Regions from separate parts of the Neorhizobium sp. NCHU2750 genome, predicted to be linked through region 1. Evidence: predicted binding sites of a transcription regulator. Region 1 holds the regulator's gene; each other region holds the start of a gene.
The links. Region 1 encodes PhoB, which activates phosphate uptake and scavenging genes when phosphate is short. Its sites were predicted from a motif close to TGTCATNNANCTGTCAT; they were not measured.
Positions count from the first base shown of each region.

Region 1 (6,830 bases):
CCCTGTCATCTCCCGCAAAACGGAGATCGTTCAGCTCGACAGTTGCTTCCGCCATCATTTACTCCTTCGCGCCGATAGCACGACCTTTACACAAACGGGGCGCCAAGCGGAACCGCTGGCCGCCGGAAAGGTATCGGCAATGGGTGTTGAAGCGCCGGAGGCCGCCCGAGGCAGGCGTCCAGCGCGTTGGAAAACCGACAGATGGTGTGGCCTTCCGTCCAGTTCAAGATCCAGTGAAACGGGCTCAGACGGCGCCGAAGCACCAGGCGAGGATCGACTTCTGCGCGTGCAGGCGGTTTTCCGCCTCGTCGAAGACGACCGACTGGGGACCGTCGATCACCGCGTCCGTCACTTCCTCGCCGCGATGGGCCGGCAGGCAGTGCATGAACAGCGCATCATCCTTGGCGTGCTTCATCAGGGCATCGTTGACCTGATAGGGCTGGAAGATGTTGTGGCCGCGTGCCTTGTGTTCCTGGTTCATCGATACCCAGGTATCGGTAACGACGACGTCTGCACCATTCACGGCCCGTTCGGCATCGTGGCAGAGCATGATGTTGCCGCCGTTGTTGCGCGCCCAGTTGAGGATCTTGTCGTCGGGCTCCGAGCCCATCGGCACCGCCATGTTCATGCGATAGCCGAAGCGCGCCGCCCCTTCGACCAGCGAATGGAGCACGTTGTTGCCGTCGCCGGTCCAGGCGATCGTCTTGCCGGCAACCGGGCCGCGATGTTCCTCATAGGTCATCAGATCGGCCATGATCTGGCAGGGATGGGTAAGGTCGGTCAGCGCGTTGATGACCGGAACGGTCGCATGTTCGGCCATTTCCATCAGCCGAGCATGGTCTGTCGTGCGGATCATGATCGCATCGACGTAGCGCGACAGAACCTTGGCCGTGTCGCCGATCGTCTCGGCGCGGCCAAGCTGCATTTCGGTGCCGGAGAGAAATAGCGTCTCGCCGCCGAGCTGGCGCATGCCGACATCGAAGGAGACGCGGGTACGAGTGGACGGCTTTTCGAAGATCATCGCCAGCATCTTGCCGGCGAGCGGCTTGTCTGCCGTGCCGGCCTTGGTCGCCTGCTTGCGGGTCTTCGCGTCATCGAGGATGGTGCGCAGATCGGCCGAGGAGACGGCGGAGAGATCGAGAAAATGCTTTGGTGATGCCATGACTGGTTCCCTGAACGAGGGAACCAGAAAAGGCGCCCTCTCCCTTGATCCTTAAGCGGATTTTTTCAGCTGTTCTGCGGAAAGCGCTTCCGCGGCCCGCTCTATGCGGGCCAAGCCCTCGCGTGCCTCTTCGGCGGTGACGACGAGCGGCGGCAGAAGACGCACGACGTTGTCGCCGGCCGGCACGGCCAGCAGATGTTCGTTGCGCAGGCCGGTCACGAGATCGCCGGCCGGTATCTTGGCCTTGACGCCGAGAAGCAGGCCCTCGCCGCGGATATCCTCGATCACCGTCGGGAAGCGGTCTTTCAGAGCGGCAAGGCCCTGACGGAAGACAAGTGCGACATCACGGACGTTTTCGAGGAAGCCGTCGGCCAGCACGATATCGAGGACCGCATTGCCGCAGGCCATGGCCAGCGGATTGCCGCCATAGGTGGTGCCATGAATGCCGGGCTTCATGCCGGATGCGGCTTCGGCCGTGGCAAGGCAGGCGCCGAACGGGAAGCCGCCGCCGATGCCCTTGGCGATCGCCATGATATCGGGTGTAACGCCTGCCCATTCGTGGGCAAACAGCTTGCCGGTACGGCCGACGCCGGTCTGTACCTCGTCGAGAATGAGCAGCAGGCCCTTTTCGTCGCAGATACGGCGCAGTTCCCGCATGAATTCCTTCGGAACCGGGCGAACACCGCCTTCGCCCTGGATCGGCTCGATCAGCAGGGCGCCGGTGTTCTCGTTGATCGCCGCATTCAGCGCATCGAGGTCGCCGAAAGGCACCTGATCGAAGCCTTCGGCCTTCGGGCCGAAACCTTCCATGTATTTTTCCTGGCCGCCGGCGGCGATCGTCGCGATGGTCCGGCCGTGGAAGGCACCTTCGAAGGTGATGATGTGGAACTTTTCCGGATGGCCCTTGGAGAAATGATAGCGACGGGCCGTCTTGATGGCGCATTCCAGCGCTTCGGCGCCCGAATTGGTGAAGAAGACCTTGTCGGCGAAGGTGGCTTCCGTCAGCCTGCGGGCAAGACGCTCCTGCTCGGGGATTTCGTAGAGGTTCGACAGATGCCAGACCTTCTCGGCCTGCGACTTCAGCGCGGCGACGAGGTGAGGGTTGGCATGGCCGCAGGAGGTGACCGCAACGCCGGCGCCGAAATCGAGATATCGCTCGCCGCTTTCCGTCACCAGCCATACACCCTCGCCGCGCTCGAAGCGCAGGGGGGCCCGGGCAAACGTGTCGAAAAGCGCAGATTCAGCCATGGCGACAATCACTCCTAAGGCGTCCAGCAATGGACATTCCAGAAAATCAAAATGCCGCCCACGGGGCGGCGGCGGCACTATCACCATTCACCTGGGGAAAGTCAACAAAAGTCATGAAAACACGGCAATTTGAGTGCCATTTCAGCCGAAATTTCGGTCGGCCGAAGCTGTGACAAAAATGACTCTCTCAGAAAGCAAGTTGGGGAAAACCCGGAAAACGATTCGCGGCGATTCCGGGGACTCTTGTCACGGAGTCCGCCGACCTCTAGGTTAATGATCAATTACTAGACTGCATGCGGCGGAACTAGTCACCAAAAGCATAGATGTAGTGCGTGTTGCGGAATGTCTTCCGCGGCAATGGTGAGGGATTCTGCATGCCACCAACGTTCAAAGGCGGAGAACGGGCATGAACTGGACGGACGAGCGCGTCGAGAAACTCAAGAGGCTATGGGCCGAAGGCCTGAGCGCCAGCCAGATCGCGGCGCAGCTTGGTGGCGTCAGCCGCAATGCCGTCATCGGCAAGGTCCACCGCCTCAACCTGCCGGGTCGCGCAAAGGCCGGCGGCACCGTTCCGACCAACCGCGCTCCCAAGCGCCCTGCAGCTGCCGCTCCCCGGGCTCCGAGCTTTGCTGGTCGCGCGCCCACCCGCACGATTGCTCGCCCGGTCGGTGCTACGGCACTCAAGGAAGAGGTCGAGTTCGAGGCATCGCAGGAACTGGTCTATCGCCCGGCTTCCAACGTCGTCGTTCCGATCTCCCGCAAGCTTGCCCTGACCGAACTGACCGAACGCACCTGCAAGTGGCCGGTCGGCGATCCGCTGACCGACGAATTCCACTTCTGCGGCTGCGAGTCCCCGGACTCCTCGCCCTATTGCAACTATCATGCAAAGCTCGCCTATCAGCCGGTCCACGACCGCCGCAAGGCTGCAACACGCTCCTGATCCAAGGCTGGATCTTCTGGAAAAAGCGGGCTCGAAGCCCGCTTTTTTGTTTGCCGCAATCGGGCGAGCGACCTGCGACACCGCGGCGCCAGAGAAAACTTGCGGACAGGCTTTCAAACCACTATCTGATGTGCCGTGAGGACGGCCTCCCCCAGAACGGGTATCAATCGCCGGGACGACCCGGCAGAGCCCATGGGGTTTGCAGACATGCGCAGCACAAGCGATCATATTCGCCACGCCATCAGTTTCGAAATCATCGGACTTGCGATCTTCACGCCGCTGGCGGCATTCGTGTTCGGCCTGCCGGTCAGCCATATTGGTGTCGTCGGCATCGTCTCGGCCACGGTGGCGACGGGCTGGAACTATCTCTACAATCTCGGCTTCGACCAGTTGATGCAGAAATTTCGCGGCGGCACGCAGAAAAGCGTGTGGCTGCGGGTCGCGCATTCGGTGCTGTTCGAGCTTGGCCTGCTGATCGTGCTGATGCCGTTCATCGCCTGGTATCTCGGCGTCGGCCTCCTCCAGGCACTGGTGATGGATATATCTTTCGCGCTGTTTTACCTGGTCTATGCCTTCTTCTTCAATCTGGCCTATGACAGGCTATTCCCCCTGCCCGAATGGCGAGAGCAGGCCAGAGCCTGAAGGTTACGACAGAAACGAAAACAGCCCGAGGTGAGTGATCACGCTCGGGCCGGGATTTCACACGTTGCGATCGACGTCCGATCAAGACTCCATCGAATAGCCCGCGCCGCGAACGGTGCGGATGACATCCTGCATGTTGGAAAAGTTGAGCGCCTTGCGCAGGCGGCCGACATGGACGTCGACGGTGCGTTCGTCGACGTAGATGTCATGGCCCCAGACGCCATCGAGAAGCTGCGAGCGGGAAAAGACGCGGCCGGGCGAAGTCATCAGGAATTCCAGAAGGCGGAATTCCGTCGGCCCGAGACGGACTTCACGGCTCTTGCGATGAACGCGGTGCGTTTCGCGATCGAGCTCAATGTCTCCGCAGCGCAAGACGCTGGAGAGAACTTCGGGCTTGGCGCGGCGCAGCATCGCCTTGACGCGAGCCATCAGCTCCGGCGTCGAGAATGGCTTGACGACGTAATCGTCGGCACCGGTGGCCAATCCGCGAACACGTTCGCTCTCCTCGCCGCGTGCCGTCAGCATGATGACGGGAAGGCGCTCGGTTTCGGGCCGCATGCGTAGACGCCGGCAAAGCTCGATACCCGACACGCCGGGAAGCATCCAGTCGAGGATAAGAAGGTCAGGCGCACGTTCCTGCAGCCTGATCTCGGCTTCATCCCCTCTCAAGATCGTCTCGACCTCGTAGCCCTCGGCTTCGAGATTATAGCGGAGGAGGACGCTCAGCGCTTCCTCGTCTTCCACGACAGCAATTCTTGGCTGCATGCTCAATTCGCTCCGTCACATCAGCCCACCGAGCCCAAAGGGCTCAGTTGGCGAGAGCACCGACCGTGTTCGACGTATCGTCCTTCGGACGTTCGCCTTCCGGCTGGGCACCAGTCGTAATGTAGTAGATGGTTTCTGCGATATTGGTCGCGTGGTCCCCGATGCGCTCGATGTTCTTGGCGCAGAACAGCAGATGCGTGCAGGTGGTGATGTTGCGCGGATCTTCCATCATGTAGGTCAGAAGCTCGCGGAACAGCGACGTGTACATTGCGTCGATCTCTTCGTCGCGCAGGCGGATGGCTTCGGCCTTCTCCGCCGAACGGCTGGCATAGACGTCCAGCACTTCCTTGAGCTGGACGAGCGCCAGATCGGACAGATGCTCGATGCCGCGGGCGAGCTTGCGCGGTACGCCGGTGCCCTGCACCGCGATGACGCGCTTGGCGGTGTTCTTGCCGAGATCGCCGACGCGCTCCAGATCGGCTGCGATGCGCAGTGTGCCGACGATTTCGCGCAGGTCTGCCGCAACCGGCTGGCGGCGGGCAATGGTGCTGATCGCCTTGTCCTGGATCTCGCGTTCGCCGTGGTCGAGGATCACGTCGTCGGAGATTACCTTCTGCGCCAGCGAAGAGTCCGAATTGACCAGGGCACGCACGGCATCGCCGCACATCTGCTCGGCCAGGCCGCCCATTTCGGAGATGCGGCGGGTCAGGTATTGCAGTTCTTCATCGAAAGCCGATAGCGTGTGGGTCGAAGCCATCTTCGGGTCCTTCCGGAAACAATATTCACGAAAATCGTGCGACTGGGTCGCAGGGTTTTGGGCCTGAAACGAAACCGATCAGCCGAAGCGGCCGGTGACGTAATCCTGGGTGCGCTTCTCACGCGGAGAGGTGAAGATCTTCGCCGTCTCGTCGAATTCGATCAGCTCGCCGAGATACATGAAGGCGGTCTGGCGCGAGACGCGGGCAGCCTGCTGCATGTTGTGGGTGACGATGACGATCGTGTATTCGGCGCGCAGTTCGTCGATCAGTTCCTCGATCTTTGCGGTCGAGAGCGGGTCGAGAGCCGATGCCGGCTCGTCGAGCAGGATGATCTCCGGCTTGACGGCAACGGTACGGGCGATGCAGAGGCGCTGCTGCTGACCACCGGAAAGGCTTGTGCCGCTGGCATTCAGCTTGTCCTTGACTTCATTCCACAGGGCCGCACGGCGCAGTGCCGCCTCGACGCGCTCGTCCATCTCTGCCTTGGAGACCTGTTCATAGAGACGGACGCCGAAGGCGATGTTCTCGTAGATCGACATGGGGAACGGCGTCGGCTTCTGGAACACCATACCAACCTTGGTGCGCAGCAGGTTGAGGTCCTGGTTGCGGTCGAGAATGTTCTTGCCGTCGACCAGAACTTCGCCGTCGGCGCGCTGCTTCGGGTAAAGTTCGTAGATGCGGTTCAACACACGCAGCAGGGTCGACTTGCCACAGCCCGACGGACCGATGAAGGCGGTGACGCTGCGCTCGGGCAGGACCATCGAGATGTCCTTCAGGGCCTTCGATTCACCGTAGTAGAAGTTGAGATTCTTGATCTCGATCTTGGCGCGGTCGGAGACATTCTGCGGAGCAACTTTTTCCAAGGAAACCATTTCGGTCATTATCCTTCTTTACGTCCGGTGAGGCTGCGGGCGATGATGCTCAGCGACAGAACCGTGAGGGTGATGATGAGGGCACCGGTCCAGGCAAGCTGCTGCCATTCGGCATAGGGGCTCAGCGCGAACTGGAAGATAGTAACCGGCAGGCTGGCGATCGGCGCATTGAGATTGCTGCTCCAGAACTGATTGTTCAGAGCCGTGAAGAGAAGCGGTGCCGTCTCGCCCGAAATGCGGGCGATGGCCAGGAGCACACCCGTCACGATGCCCGACATCGCAGCGCGATAACCGACCGAGCGGATGACGATCCAGCGCGGCGCACCGATCGCGGTCCCGGCTTCGCGCAGGGCGTTGGGCACGAGGTTCAGCATGTCTTCGGTGGTGCGGACGACAACCGGGACAACCAGGATCGCGAGCGCCACGGAGCCGGCAATGCCCGA
Region 1 covers NZ_CP030827.1:102,005-108,834, reverse strand. Annotated here, with positions in the region: gene NCHU2750_RS00535 (Hsp33 family molecular chaperone) at 1-55, opposite strand, end outside; gene argF (ornithine carbamoyltransferase) at 245-1,162, opposite strand; gene NCHU2750_RS00525 (aspartate aminotransferase family protein) at 1,214-2,410, opposite strand; gene NCHU2750_RS30270 (hypothetical protein) at 2,440-2,583, shown strand; gene NCHU2750_RS00520 (GcrA family cell cycle regulator) at 2,817-3,350, shown strand; gene NCHU2750_RS00515 (PACE efflux transporter) at 3,558-3,992, shown strand; gene phoB (phosphate regulon transcriptional regulator PhoB) at 4,074-4,757, opposite strand; gene phoU (phosphate signaling complex protein PhoU) at 4,801-5,514, opposite strand; gene pstB (phosphate ABC transporter ATP-binding protein PstB) at 5,593-6,387, opposite strand; gene pstA (phosphate ABC transporter permease PstA) at 6,396-6,830, opposite strand, start outside.

Region 2 (6,830 bases), 300 kb from region 1:
TTCCTGATGCGCACCGACTGGGGTTTCGTCCACCAGAATCCGGCCGACGGGCTGCGGATGACCGTTTCTGCCGGCGCCAATGTCGGCGAGCGGCTGATGGCGGTCGGTGACCGGCATTACGGCAAGATCCGCGAGACGGCGACGGACTGGCTTGGCCGGGTGGAGATTTCCGCCGACCGTATCGACGATCAGCCGCGCGCATTCTCCGGCGGCATGCGCCAGAGGCTGCAGATCGCCCGCAACCTCGTGACCGGCCCGCGCCTTGTCTTCATGGACGAGCCGACCGGCGGTCTCGACGTCTCGGTGCAGGCGCGGCTGCTCGACCTGGTGCGCGGCCTCGTCAACGATCTCGGGCTGGCGGCGATCGTCGTCACCCATGATCTGGCGGTTGCCCGCCTGCTGTCGCACCGGATGATGGTGATGAAGGACGGTCACGTGATCGAACACGGCCTGACAGACCGGGTGCTCGACGATCCGCGCGAGCCCTATACCCAGCTTCTCGTTTCCTCGATCCTGCAAGTGTAAGGAGGGCCTGATGACTACACCCCTCGTCGTCTCGGAAGTCTTCAAGAGCTTCACCATGCATCTGCGCGACGGCATCAAGCTGCCGGTCGTCAACGATGTGAATTTTTCGGTCGCCGCCGGCGAATGCGTCGTGCTCGGAGGCCCATCTGGTATCGGCAAGAGCTCGATCCTGAAGATGCTCTACGGCAATTATGCCGTCGATGCGGGGCAGATCCTGGTGGACCACAAAGGTGTTCAGGGGGACCGGATCATCGATATCGCCAGCGCCGACCCGCGCACGATCATCGACGTGCGCCGCCACACCATGGGTTATGTCAGCCAGTTCCTGCGTACCGTGCCACGTGTGGCTGCGATCGACGTGGTTGCCGAACCGCTCGTCGCGCGCGGTATCGAGGCTGCCGTTGCCAGGGAAAATGCAGCCCAGCTGCTTTCGCGACTCAACCTGCCGCGCGAACTCTGGTCGCTGCCGCCATCCACATTCTCCGGTGGCGAGCAGCAGCGGGTCAACATCGCCCGCGGCTTCATTACCAGCCACCGCATCCTGCTTCTCGATGAGCCAACCGCCTCGCTCGACGCGACCAACCGCCGCGTGGTGGTCGAGATGATCGCCGCCAAGAAGGAAGAGGGCGTTGCGATGCTCGGCATCTTCCATGACGAGGAGGTGCGCGAGGCCGTAGCCGACCGCATTCTCGATGTCAGTGCATTCTCTCCGCGAAAGGCCATTGCAGCATGAGCCGGCTGTTATCCGAAACACCGAGCATCCATGAGACCGCACGGGTAGAAGCCACAACGCTCGGCAGATATACGAAGGTGACGGAATATTGCCGGGTTCGCGAATGCGAGATCGGCGACTATTCCTATGTCATGGAGCACGGGCATTTGTGGAACGCGAAGATCGGCAAGTTCTCCAATATCGCCGCCTTCGTGCGCATCAACGCGACAAACCATCCGGTAGAGCGCGCCACGCTGCATCACTTCACCTACCGGCCCGGAGACTATTGGGGCGATCTGGAGCCGGAAGAAGCGGACTATTTTGCCGCCAGACGATCAAAGCCGGTCGTCATCGGCCATGACACCTGGATCGGGCATGGAGCGACGATCCTGACCGGCGTCACTATCGGCAACGGTGCGGTGATCGGTGCCGGTGCCGTCGTGTCGAAGGATGTCGCCCCTTACACGATCGTTGGCGGCGTGCCGGCCAGGCTGATCCGCGAACGTTTCAGCAGCGAGATCGGCAGCAAAATGGACCAGTTGGCATGGTGGGACTGGGATCACTCGAAGCTTAGAACCGCTCTCGACGACTTCCGGATGCTGTCGGCGGAGGATTTCATCGCCCGATATTCCACCTGACGGACAGGTCTTAGGGCCAGATTGCTTTTAACAAAACGGACATAAATCCGACATTCAGGCTTCATCAACCAAGTCTAATCCGATTCTCATCAGGGGATTGGACAGGCGTGAAAGAATGAAATTTGAACTGAGGAATGTTACCCGGCGCTTCGGCGATCGCATTGCGGTCAATGCCGTCAACGTGGAAATTCCCCAGGGCCAGATGGTCGGCATTATCGGTCGTTCCGGCGCCGGAAAGTCCACCCTTCTGCGGATGATCAACCGCCTTCAGGAGCCGAGTTCCGGCTCGATCCAATTTGGCGGCACCGAAGTATCGTCGCTGCGCGGCGCCAGGCTGCGCAACTGGCAGCGTGACTGCGCGATGATCTTCCAGCAGTTCAATCTCGTGCCGCGCCTCGACGTGCTGACCAATGTGATGCTCGGCCGGCTGAACCACCGCTCGACGCTGATGAGCCTGTTCAACATTTTTTCCGACGATGAGCGACTGGCGGCGATCGCAGCGCTCGAGCGCCTCGGTATCGAACAGACCGCGATGCAGCGTGCCGGCACGCTGTCCGGCGGGCAGCAGCAGCGCGTGGCGATCGCCCGCGCGCTGATGCAGTCGCCGAAGATGCTTCTGGCCGACGAGCCGATCGCCTCGCTCGATCCGCTCAACGCCAAGATCGTCATGGATGCGCTGCGCGACATCAACGAACGCGAAGGCATTACCGTCATCACCAACCTGCACACGCTCGATACCGCCCGCAGCTATTGCGAGCGGATCATCGGCATGGCCCAGGGCAGCGTCGTGTTCGACGGTCCGCCATCGGCGCTCAACGCGGAAGCCATCCAGCAGATCTACGGCTCCGACAAGGATGGCGCCGGCATCGACGAGACGATGACCTCGACCAGCATCAACATTCCCGCCGCGCAGGTCGCCGCGGGCCAGGAATTGGCCGGACAAGGCACACTGGCAAGCGCCAGAGCCTGAGAGCCGCACCGCCGATCGTAAAGCCCGCGTCAAGGGCACTCTTTTCATGACCCAACTCCGGACGAACCGGAAACAGGAGATCACCATGCTGAAAAAAGCTCTTCTCTCTGCCGTCGCGCTGACCGTGCTCGCCGGTTCCGCCATGGCTCAGGACGTCAAGGTTCTGCGCATCGGCCTCGACGGCTCGGAAAACGAAGCCGACCAGATCCGCAGCACCCAGTGCGTCGCCGATGGCCTGAAGGCTGCGACCGGCGTTCCGGAAGTACAGATCTTCCCGTCGCCGGACTATAACGGCGTCATCCAGGGTCTGCTCGGCGGCACGATCGACATCGCTTCGATGGGCGCTTCCTCCTATGCCGCAATCGCCATCAAGGACCCGAACGCCGTCTCCCCGATCCTGACCTACACCCAGTCGGACGGTTCGAGCGGTTACTACTCGATCATGGTTGCCCGCAAGGATTCGGGCATCAAGACGCTCGCAGATCTGAAGGGCAAGAAGCTCGGCTTCGCCGATCCGGACTCGACCTCGGGCTATCTCGTCCCGAACGTCGCGCTGCCGAAGGAAATCGGCATGCCGGTCAAGGACTATTTCTCCGAAACCGGTTTCGGCGGCGGCCATGAGAACCTCGTCCTCGCCGTTCTCGACAAGAAGTTCGATGCCGGCACGACCTTCGGTTCGGGCGTTGGCAAGTGGGAAGAAGGCTATACCGGCGGCAACCTGCACCAGATGGTCGGCAAGGGCATTCTCGACATGGACGACATTGTCCAGATCTGGAAGTCGCCGCTGATCCCGAACGGCCCGCTGATGGTCTCCAACAAGCTGCCGCAAGCCATGCGCGACAAGATCGAAGCCTTCTTCCTCGACCTGCCGAAGAAGGACCACGATTGCTTCAAGTTCTACACCCAGGGCGACAACAAGGACTACATCAAGGTCGATGCGTCCTTCTACCAGACGATCATCGACGCCCGTAAGTCGGTTATCGGCGGCTGATTTTCATCCCCATCCTCTGGCGGCGGCGCTCTTGTCAGCGCCGCCGTTTTTCAAGAGAGAGCGCAGATCATGGCAATAGTCGGCGAACGGAACAATGGTGGCCCGATCAGCACCCGGGAGGGCGCGCTCGGATCCGCGGCATCGATGATGATGCAGCATTACCGGCAGCAGCTGCGCACGCGGCGCGTCTACACGGCGATCTCGATCGTTATCTTTCTCGCCGTGCTGTTTGCCTCGCTGCGCTTTGCCAATGAGGCGAATGCCGGAAAGTTCTTCGAGCGGCTGCCCTTCTTCTTCGATTTCATCCGCAGTTTCGTGCCGGACAGCCCGATGGAAATCGTCCGGGCCATGTTCGACCTGCCCTCGCCCTATGCCGACGGGTCTCTCAAGTACAATTATACTGCTGATCGCCACTACATCACGGCCTCGCTCTACATCCCGAATTTCTTCTACCAGCTGATGATCACCATCAACATCGCGCTGGTATCGACGATCATCGGTTCAGCCCTTGCCTTCCTGCTCTGCTTCTTTGCCTCGACCAATCTGGTCGGCGCCGGGGTGACGCGTTTCGTCGTGCGCCGCATCATGGAAATCCTGCGCGCCTTCCCGGAGATCGTGATTGCCGGCCTGCTGACGGCGATCCTGTCGATCGGCCCGATCGCGGCGATCATCGCGATCACGGTGCATACGATCGGTGCGCTTGGAAAACTGTTCTTCGAGGTGGTCGAGAATTCCGACATGAAGCCGGACGAGGGCTTGCGTGCTGCCGGTGCAAGCTGGGTCGAGCGGGTGCGTTTCGCCATCGTTCCCCAGGTGCTGCCGAACTTCGTCTCCTACACGCTGCTGCGCGCCGAGATCAACGTGCGCGCCTCGACCATTATCGGTGCGGTCGGCGGCGGCGGCATCGGTGAAGTCTTCCGTCTGGCGATCGGCCGCGATCACGCTGCCAAGACCTATGCGATCATCATCCTGCTGCTCGTCAGCATCATCATCATCGACCAGTTTTCCGCCTGGCTTCGCCGCCGGCTGATCGGCCACCAGTCCTTCGAATTCGGAAGGGGAGCAGCCTGATGACGTCTTCGGTTCCGACCATCAATGCTTCCGACCGGGAGCGCCTGCGTACTGCCTATCCGCAAGTCTTCCATCGCTCGTTGATGCAGCGTTACGGGTTCGTGGCCGGCATTGCGGCGGTCATCGTCTATCTTGTGATCTGCTTCTTCGCCTTCAATGTCGGCCCTGCCTTCATGAACGGCCAGTGGGAGCGCGCCTCGCTCTATGTGCAGGACTGGTATTCGTGGCGGGCCCAGCCGCGCCTTCGCTTCGAAGACAACGGCACGGTCAAGGCGCAATGGTCGAGCCGCGGCCAATATCGGCAGGGTGCCGACATCTTCTGGCTGCAGCCGACCCAGGCAGGCGGCTACACGGTGACCTTCGGCAGCGACAAGGACCGTCTAGACGTGACGACCAAGCAGGTCGACGTCTACCTCAACGGCAAATCCTATCCGGTGACGATCAGCGACGATGCCGCCACCGCGCCTCTTGGCGCGCCGGCTGCGATCCGCCAGGACGGGTCGAAGGTCATTGTCTATTACGGGTTCGAAGGCCAGGCCGAAATCCGCTCGAGCCAGGTCTATGTGCAGCGCCGTTTCCTCGGCTGGGCGAATTTCCTGTTCGATACGAAGTCAGATTTCTGGGGCAAGAGCTGGGGTGAACTCGCAACCCTTGCCACTGTCGGCGACCGTCTCGATCCGGCCCGGTCCAATATCAGCCACATGGTCGACGATTTCCTCGGCAACAATGTCTGGCAGCATGCCGATATTCTGTCGAAGCTTTTACAGACGCTGGTCATGGCCTTTGTCGGCACGCTGCTCGGGACGGTGTTCGCCTTCCCGCTTGCCTTCATCGCCGCCCGCAACATTACCCATAACCGTGCCGCAAACTGGGGCATGAAACGGTTGTTCGACTTCCTGCGCTCGGTCGACATGTTGATCTGGGCGCTGTTCTTCACCCGCTCCTTCGGTCCCGGACCGATACCCGGCATTGCCGCGATCTTTTTCACCGATTCCGGCGCGCTTGGAAAAGTCTATGCGGAAGCGGTGGAAAATGTCGACGACAAGCAGCGTGAGGGCGTGAAATCGGTCGGAGCCTCGCCGGTGATCGTCAACCGGTTCGGCGTGGTCCCACAGGTCCTGCCGGTGTTCATCTCGCAGTCGCTGTATTTCTGGGAATCCAATACGCGTTCGGCAACTGTGATCGGCGCCGTCGGCGCCGGCGGCATCGGCCTCAAGCTGCTCGAAGCGATGGGCACCAATGCCGACTGGGACAAGGTCGCCTATATGGTGCTGCTCATCCTTTTCGTCGTCTTCCTGTTCGACAATGTCTCGAATGCGATCCGCTCGCGGCTGATCGGCGGCCCGACCCACTAAGTACACGCCAAAACTGCATCGGCATCATCATTCTGTCATGGAAATCTTTTAGGCGCAGGGCTGTCTTCGGGCACGACGGATGTCTAGACTTCTAGACCTCCGTCTTCGACTTTTCTGATTCCGGAACGATGCCTTGCGCTACGCCATATACTTCTCCCCCGCCGCGGATCATCCGCTGACGCAAACTGCATCCCGTTGGCTTGGGCGCGACGCGTTTACGGCCGGAACCTTTCCGACGCCGGAAGTCTCCGGCCTTTCGAAAGAGGACGTTCATGCGCTGACTGCCGATCCGCGCCGCTATGCCTTCCATGCGACGCTCAAGGCTCCGTTCGAGCTGGCAGAGGGGAAGACGGAGGCGGAACTGATCGAAGCCTTGGAAGAATTTGCCGCGACAAGGAAGGCATTCGATATCCCGAACCTGGTGATCGGCCAGCTGGGCCGATTCTTCGCGCTGGTGCCGGATCAGATCTATTCCGAGCTGCAGGACTTTGCCGCCCGGATCGTCGAGGATTTCGAGGCGTTCCGCGCTCCGCTTTCCGATGCCGATATTGCCCGCCGCAAGCCGGAC
Region 2 covers NZ_CP030827.1:4,121,326-4,128,155, reverse strand. Annotated here, with positions in the region: gene phnK (phosphonate C-P lyase system protein PhnK) at 1-525, shown strand, start outside; gene phnL (phosphonate C-P lyase system protein PhnL) at 536-1,258, shown strand; gene NCHU2750_RS19825 (DapH/DapD/GlmU-related protein) at 1,255-1,875, shown strand; gene phnC (phosphonate ABC transporter ATP-binding protein) at 1,991-2,845, shown strand; gene phnD (phosphonate ABC transporter substrate-binding protein) at 2,931-3,836, shown strand; gene phnE (phosphonate ABC transporter, permease protein PhnE) at 3,987-4,907, shown strand; gene phnE (phosphonate ABC transporter, permease protein PhnE) at 4,907-6,262, shown strand; gene NCHU2750_RS19800 (DUF1045 domain-containing protein) at 6,396-6,830, shown strand, end outside.
Region 2: a site for PhoB is predicted at 1,949-1,965, ahead of phnC (phosphonate ABC transporter ATP-binding protein). Genes of this name have one in related genera too.

Region 3 (6,830 bases), 1.9 Mb from region 1:
TGTCGACGGTGATCGTGCCGATGCCCGGCACGTCGAGTGCTGCGCCGAGCTTATGGGCAAAGCTCTTGACGTTGGTGACGGTGATCGTCTCGGCCTTGCCGTTGCGGCATTGGGCCTCGACCTCGACCAGTCCGGCGGGTGCTTCGAGGACCATTCTCGTCACCGGTTCGGTCATCGGGATAATGCCGCTGTCGAGCAGCACGGTGGAGACGCAGATGGAGTTGGAGCCGGACATGGGTGGTGTGTCTTCCGGCTCCATGATGATCCAGCCCATCTGTGCCTTCGGGTTTTTCGGCGGCACCAGCAGGTTGACATGGCGGAAGACGCCGCCGCGGGGTTCGTTGAGGACGAAATTGCGAAGCGTCTGGTCCCTGGCGATGAAGCGCGACTGTTCCCAGATCGTGTCGCCCGGCGGGGGCGCAACGCCGCCGACGATGACATCGCCGACCTCGCCTTCCGCATGGCAGGTGACGACATGGATGATCCTGGATGAGCGCATCTGTGTTTCCCTCGAATTTTTCCACGCGACCATTGCTGTCTTTTGCCTGGCCGTCTGCAATTTCGGTAATGCTATCCGTCAATTACGCTCGCGACAATGGATGATGGCAGCTCACGGGGAGATGATGATGATGAACCGTTTCGTGGTGATCAGCGGATGTTCGGGGGGAGGCAAGTCGACGCTTCTCGCAGAGCTTTTCGCGCGCGGGTTTTCCGTCGTGGAAGAGCCGGGGCGGCGCATCGTCAGGCAGGAACAGGAGGGAGAGGGACTTGCTCTGCCCTGGGTGGATCTGGCGGCCTTTGCCCGAAAGGCGATCGCGATGGCGATTGCCGACCGGAAGGCTGCTGCCGACAATGCCGGCTGGACCTTCTTCGACCGCGGGCTTGTCGATGCCGCTGCCGCTCTCGAATGGGCGACGGGGGAGACGACTGTCTGCCGGCTTGCCGCGTCTTACCCCTATCATCCGACGGTGTTCATGACGCCGCCCTGGCCGGAGATCTATGCGGGCGACGACGAGCGGCGGCATGGAATGGACGAGGCCGTTGCCGAATACGAACGGCTTGCGGCCCTCTATCCGGCGCTCGGCTACGAGGTCGTGCCGCTGCCGAAGGTGAGCGTCGGCGAACGGGCGGATTTCGTACTGGACCGGCTGCAGGGGTGAGGCTGCAACCGGTGTCCTGTCTTTCGGCTCAGACCGAACGCATCAGACCGAGCGCATCAGGCCGCCATCGACCTTGAGGTTCTGGCCGGTGATGTAGCCGGATCCCTCGGAAACGAGGAAGGAGACGGTGGCGGCGATTTCGGCGCTGGTGCCGTAGCGTTTCATCGGCACGGCATCAATGCGTTCCTCTGTGGCCGGCAGGCTGTCGATCCAGCCGGGCAGGATGTTGTTGATGCGGATATTCTCGCCCGCATAGGTATCGGCATAGAGCTTCGTATAGGCGGCAAGGCCGGCACGGAAGACCGCCGAGGTGGGGAACATCGCCGAGGGCTCGAAGGCCCAGGCGGTGGAGATGTTGACGATCGCGCCGGATTTCTGTGCCTGCATGATCGGGGTAATAAGGCGCACCGAGCGGATGACGTTCATCAGGTAGACGTCGAGTGCCGTATGCCACTGTTCGTCGGTGATTGCGGTGATCCCGGCGCGCGGGCCGTGGCCGGCACTGTTGACCAGCGCATCGACGCGGCCCCATTTCTCCATCACGGTGTCGACAAGGCGCTTCAGGTCGTCGGGCGACTGGTTGGAGCCGGTGACGCCTATGCCGCCCAACTCATGAGCGAGAGCCTCGCCCTTTCCGGATGACGACAGGATCGCGACCTTGAAGCCGTCGGCGCTCAGCCTGCGGGCCGATTCTGCCCCCATGCCGCTGCCGCCGGCGGTGATGATCGCTACTTTTTCTACTGCCATGGGAAGCTCCTTCGCTGCTGGATGCTGGCTGATCGACTGCGGCATCCTGCATATCATCCGGTCGCGACCGGCTGCAAAGCCCTTCTCCGCTGGCGCGGCCGTGGTGTGGCGGGGGTCAGCCCGCCTTAGGGGACTTCTTCCGCTTCGGCTTGAAGTCGATGATGATCGATTTGAGCTCGACCTCGCGAACCCGGTGGGCTGCCTCTTCCGGCGAGACCCAGGCGATCTGCCGCTGGCCGCGCTCCTTGAAGTTCCGGTCGATGTCCGTCACCTCGACGGGGAAGACTTCGACCGTGCAGGGGGCGACATCGCCATTGTCCAGCCATTTGAGATATGTGTAGCGGCCGACAGGCGTTTTCTTGGCCTTGCCACGCACGCCGGCCTCCTGCCAGGCTTCGATTTCAGCAGCCTCATGCGCCTTTTTCTTCTTCATCGGCCAGCCCTTGGGGATGACCCAGCGACCGCTGTCGCGCGAGGTGATGACAAGGATCTCGGCGTCGTCTGCATTGGCGGGAAACCTGTAGCAGAGTGCCGCATATTGCAGGCGGAACTCGCCGGAAAACAGCTTGTCCGGCATCTGCGCCAGCTGCTGCAGCAGGGTCTTCGGCTTGCCTTCCGGTGGCCGGGAAACTTTCTTGACAGGTTTCATGCCCGTTTAAATGCCGATTTTCACAGTTGATTCCAGCGGCCCGATAGCATTTATGACAGTTTTGTGACAGTGGCGCCGCAGCGCATCCACCGGGATGTGCTGCCAGGGCGATACCGAGGACCAGCAGATGATGAGCGTTTTCCGGAAATTGATGCCGCGCGAGGACAAGTTCTTCGACATGTTCTCGGCGCACGCGCGGACAGTCGTCGACGCGGCGGAAGCGCTCGGCCATCTTTTGAACGGAGAGGATGTGGCCAAGAATTGCGAGCGTATCGTAGCGCTCGAGGATCGTGCCGACAATATCACCCGCGACGTTCTCTTGGCCGTGCGCCGCAGTTTCATCACGCCCTTCGATCGCGGCGACATCAAGGACCTGATCCAGTCGATGGATGATGCGATCGACATGATGCACAAGGTGGTCAAGACGATCCGCCTGTTCGAGCAGACGAGCTTCGATCCGCTGATGAAGCAGATGGGCGAGGAGATCGTCAAGGCGGCGCATCTGGTCGCCGAAGCGGTGCCGCTGCTCGACAAGCTCGGTGCCAATGCGCAGCGGCTGAGCACGATTGCCGAGGAAGTCACCCGCGTGGAGGGCCGTTCCGATGAACTGCATGATCAAGGGCTGAAGGATCTGTTCCAGCGGCATGGCAGGACCGGCAATGCGATGGCCTACATGATCGGCAGCGAGATCTATGGCGAACTGGAAAAGGTCGCTGACCGCTTCGAGGACGTTGCCAACGAGATCAGCGGCATCGTGATCGAGAACGTCTGATGGATGTGACGCTGGCCTTTCCGCTGCTTGCCTGTTTGATCGGCATTGCGCTGTTCTTCGATTTTCTCAACGGCTTGCACGATGCGGCCAATTCGATCGCGACGATCGTCTCGACCCGCGTGTTGAAACCGCAATATGCGGTGGCTTGGGCGGCCTTCTTCAACTTCATCGCCTTCATGTTCTTCGGGCTGCATGTCGCCGAGACGCTCGGAACCGGTATCATCGATCCGGCGATCGTCTCGCCGCAGGTGATCTTTGCGGCGCTGATGGGGGCGATCGTCTGGAATATCGTCACCTGGGTGTTCGGCATTCCCTCCAGTTCCTCGCATGCACTGGTCGGCGGGCTGGTCGGGGCGGGACTGGCAAAAGTCGGATTCAATTCAATCGTCTGGGCGGGTTTGCTCAAGACGATTGGCGCGATCTTCATGTCGCCTGCGATCGGCTTTTTTCTGGCGCTGGTCCTCGTCCTCATCGTCTCGTGGATCTTCGTGAAGCAGACGCCGTTTGCCGTCGACCGGACGTTTCGCATCCTGCAATTCGCCTCCGCCTCGCTCTATTCGCTCGGCCATGGCGGCAATGACGCGCAGAAGACGATGGGCATCATCGCCGTGCTGTTGTTCACACAGGGCCATCTCGGCGGCACTTTCTACGTGCCGTTCTGGGTTGTGATCTCCTGCCAGTCGGCCATGGCGCTCGGCACCCTGTTTGGTGGCTGGCGCATCGTCCACACGATGGGTTCGAAGATCACCCGGCTCAACCCGATGCAGGGTTTCTGCGCCGAGACGGGTGGGGCGCTGACGCTGTTCGGCGCGACATGGCTCGGCATCCCGGTTTCGACCACGCACACGATCACCGGCGCGATCGTCGGCGTCGGGGCGGCCCGGCGCGTCTCAGCGGTGCGCTGGGGGCTGGCTGGCAATATCGTGATCGCATGGGTCGTCACCATGCCGGCGGCGGCCATCATCTCCTATCTCACCTATGTCATCGCCTCGCTGTTCGGCTGATTGATTTGCTGTTCGGTTGGGCAGCAGGCGGCTTGCCGTAAATATCTGTGACTATCGGCGGCCCGGTCTTCCGCTTGTTGCGGGGGAGTAGGACAAAGCCCGGCATGGCCAAGCTCTATTTTCACTACGCGACGATGAATGCCGGCAAGTCGACCATGCTCTTGCAGGCCTCCTATAACTATCGGGAACGGGGCATGCGCACGGCGATCTTCATCGCCGCGCTCGACGACCGTGCCGGCAAGGGGAGGGTTTCCTCCCGGATCGGCCTGTCGTCGGATGCCATCCCCTTCGGTTCCGAGGACGACCTTTTTGCCGCGATCACCGCCATGCATGGCGAGGAGCCGCTGGCCTGCGTCTTCGTCGACGAAGCGCAGTTTCTCTCCGCCGAGCAGGTCTGGCAGCTGGCGCGGATCTCAGACCGGATCGGCATTCCCGTCATGGCCTATGGCCTGAGAACGGATTTTCAGGGCAAGCTTTTTCCCGGTTCATACGAGCTGCTCGCCATTGCCGACGAATTGCGCGAGGTGCGCACGATCTGCCATTGCGGTCGCAAGGCCACCATGGTCGTCAGGGTCGATGCCGAAGGCGAAGTGATCCGCGAGGGCGCGCAGGTCGAGGTCGGCGGCAACGAGCGATATGTGTCGCTCTGCCGGCGCCATTGGGAAGACAAGATGCGTTGCCACTGACGCCCCTGGTGGCGCTCACGCCACCAAAAATACGGGTTATCCCCCCGCCGTTGACCAATGTCAAAGCACGATGGCCTTTTGGCGTTAAAACGCAGTCATCGCGATCGAAACGCGAACCCTCGCAGGAGAATTTAATGAGCAGAACGATCCTCAAGACCATCATTCTTGCAGCCGTTGCTGCCCTCATGGCCATGCCGGCATTCTCCGCCGAGATCGAGATCAAGATGCTCAACAAGGGTGCCGATGGCGAGGCGATGGTGTTCGAACCGGCAGCAGTCAAGGCGGCTGTCGGCGATACCATCAAGTTCGTCGCCACCGACAAGGGGCATGACGTGGCCTCGATTGCCGGCCTCGTTCCGGATGGGGTGGCGGACGTCAAGGGCAAGATCAGCCAGGACGTTTCGGTCACCGTCGACAAGCCGGGCGCCTATGTCTTCAAGTGCACGCCGCATTTCGGCATGGGCATGGTGGCACTGGTGGTGGTCGGTGATGCACCGGCCAATCTGGATGCGGTGAAGGCTGCAAAAATGCCGAAGAAGGCCAAGGACCGGCTGGATGCCGAAGTGGCCAAACTCGGTCTCTGATTTTCATAAGACGTAAGAAACAAGACCCTTTTCATTACCTAAGCATTTTCTTTTTCATCACCTAAATATTGTTGCCGGGCCGTTGTCGCTAAATTGCGCAGCGGCCCTATTTCTTGTCCGAAATGCCAGTGGGCCCTGCGGGAGGCATGGAGGCGGAAAATGGAGCGGCAGGGGATGGGCGGTTCCGGATCTTTCGAGGATAAGGCCAGTACGCTCGATGCGGAGTTGAAGGCGGTGCTTTCGGCCGGCGCGGACATGGTGGCCGTGCTCGGCCATGTGACCGGTGGCGCATCGAAGGACGCCGTGGCCGGCGACAGCGGAGAGTTTGCCGCACTCGACGAGATCCGGCTCGGATTGATCGAGCGGCAGCGCAGCGTCCATGACCGGCTGGCGCTGGTCGTGTCGGGCATTGCCGCCACGATCGAAAAGGAGAGGCTCAATTTCGACCGGCGTGAAGTGCCGCTGCGCAGCGATGCGCTGATCGGTTTCTGGTCGAAGAAGGCGATGCGGCGGAGGATAGAGCGGCGGGCGCTGATGGCGGGCGATATCGAGCGGCTGAAGACGTCGCTTGGCCGGGCCGATCGGCTTGCCGGCCGCATCGCCACGCAGCGACGCAATGTGATGGCCCAGCGTGCGATGGCCGAGGCGCTGCTTGACGCCATTCCCCGCACGCGTGGCGGCCCGGACCAAATGGAGGGTGCCGGGGCCGGGGGCGTCGTTCAGGTTGCGACACTCGCCGCAAGCGTCGTCGATACCCTCAATCTTGGTGTTCGCGACCTGACGCTGCTTCTGCATAAATTGACCTTCGATGTCGAAAGACTGCTGGATCACTATGCCGTTCTTCTGTCCTTCCGACGCGACCGGGATGCGCATCAGCTGATGGCTGACACCTATCCTTATTTCGGGGATGCCGTTGCCCGGCTGGCAAAGGATGTGCTGCCGGGGGCAAGGCTGGCTGACAGTCGCCGCGGCATCGATCTTGCCTTTGCCGAGCGCTTTTCACCTGGGTGAGAATGGTCTGGCGCGAGCCTTTCCCTTTCGCGGGGCTTGCGACGTTTTCGCCATCATGATCTTTCGGCTTTGTTCCCGGCTGCTGTTGTACTCATGCGGCCGGCGTCATATCTCATCGGTAACGATGGCAGCTTCAGGAGGACTTGATGCCCGGTTGGATCAGTGGAGTTTTTCGAGGCCTTGCAGCGGCCGCCAGACGCGTGCTGCGGGTCTTGAT
Region 3 covers NZ_CP030827.1:2,483,892-2,490,721, reverse strand. Annotated here, with positions in the region: gene NCHU2750_RS12110 (trans-3-hydroxy-L-proline dehydratase) at 1-499, opposite strand, end outside; gene NCHU2750_RS12105 (AAA family ATPase) at 630-1,160, shown strand; gene NCHU2750_RS12100 (SDR family oxidoreductase) at 1,203-1,907, opposite strand; gene NCHU2750_RS12095 (NUDIX hydrolase) at 2,023-2,556, opposite strand; gene NCHU2750_RS12090 (DUF47 domain-containing protein) at 2,684-3,328, shown strand; gene NCHU2750_RS12085 (inorganic phosphate transporter) at 3,328-4,332, shown strand; gene NCHU2750_RS12080 (thymidine kinase) at 4,437-5,018, shown strand; gene NCHU2750_RS12075 (pseudoazurin) at 5,153-5,602, shown strand; gene NCHU2750_RS12070 (hypothetical protein) at 5,762-6,613, shown strand; gene NCHU2750_RS12065 (DUF2333 family protein) at 6,760-6,830, shown strand, end outside.
Region 3: a site for PhoB is predicted at 2,609-2,625, ahead of NCHU2750_RS12090 (DUF47 domain-containing protein). Genes of this name have one in related genera too.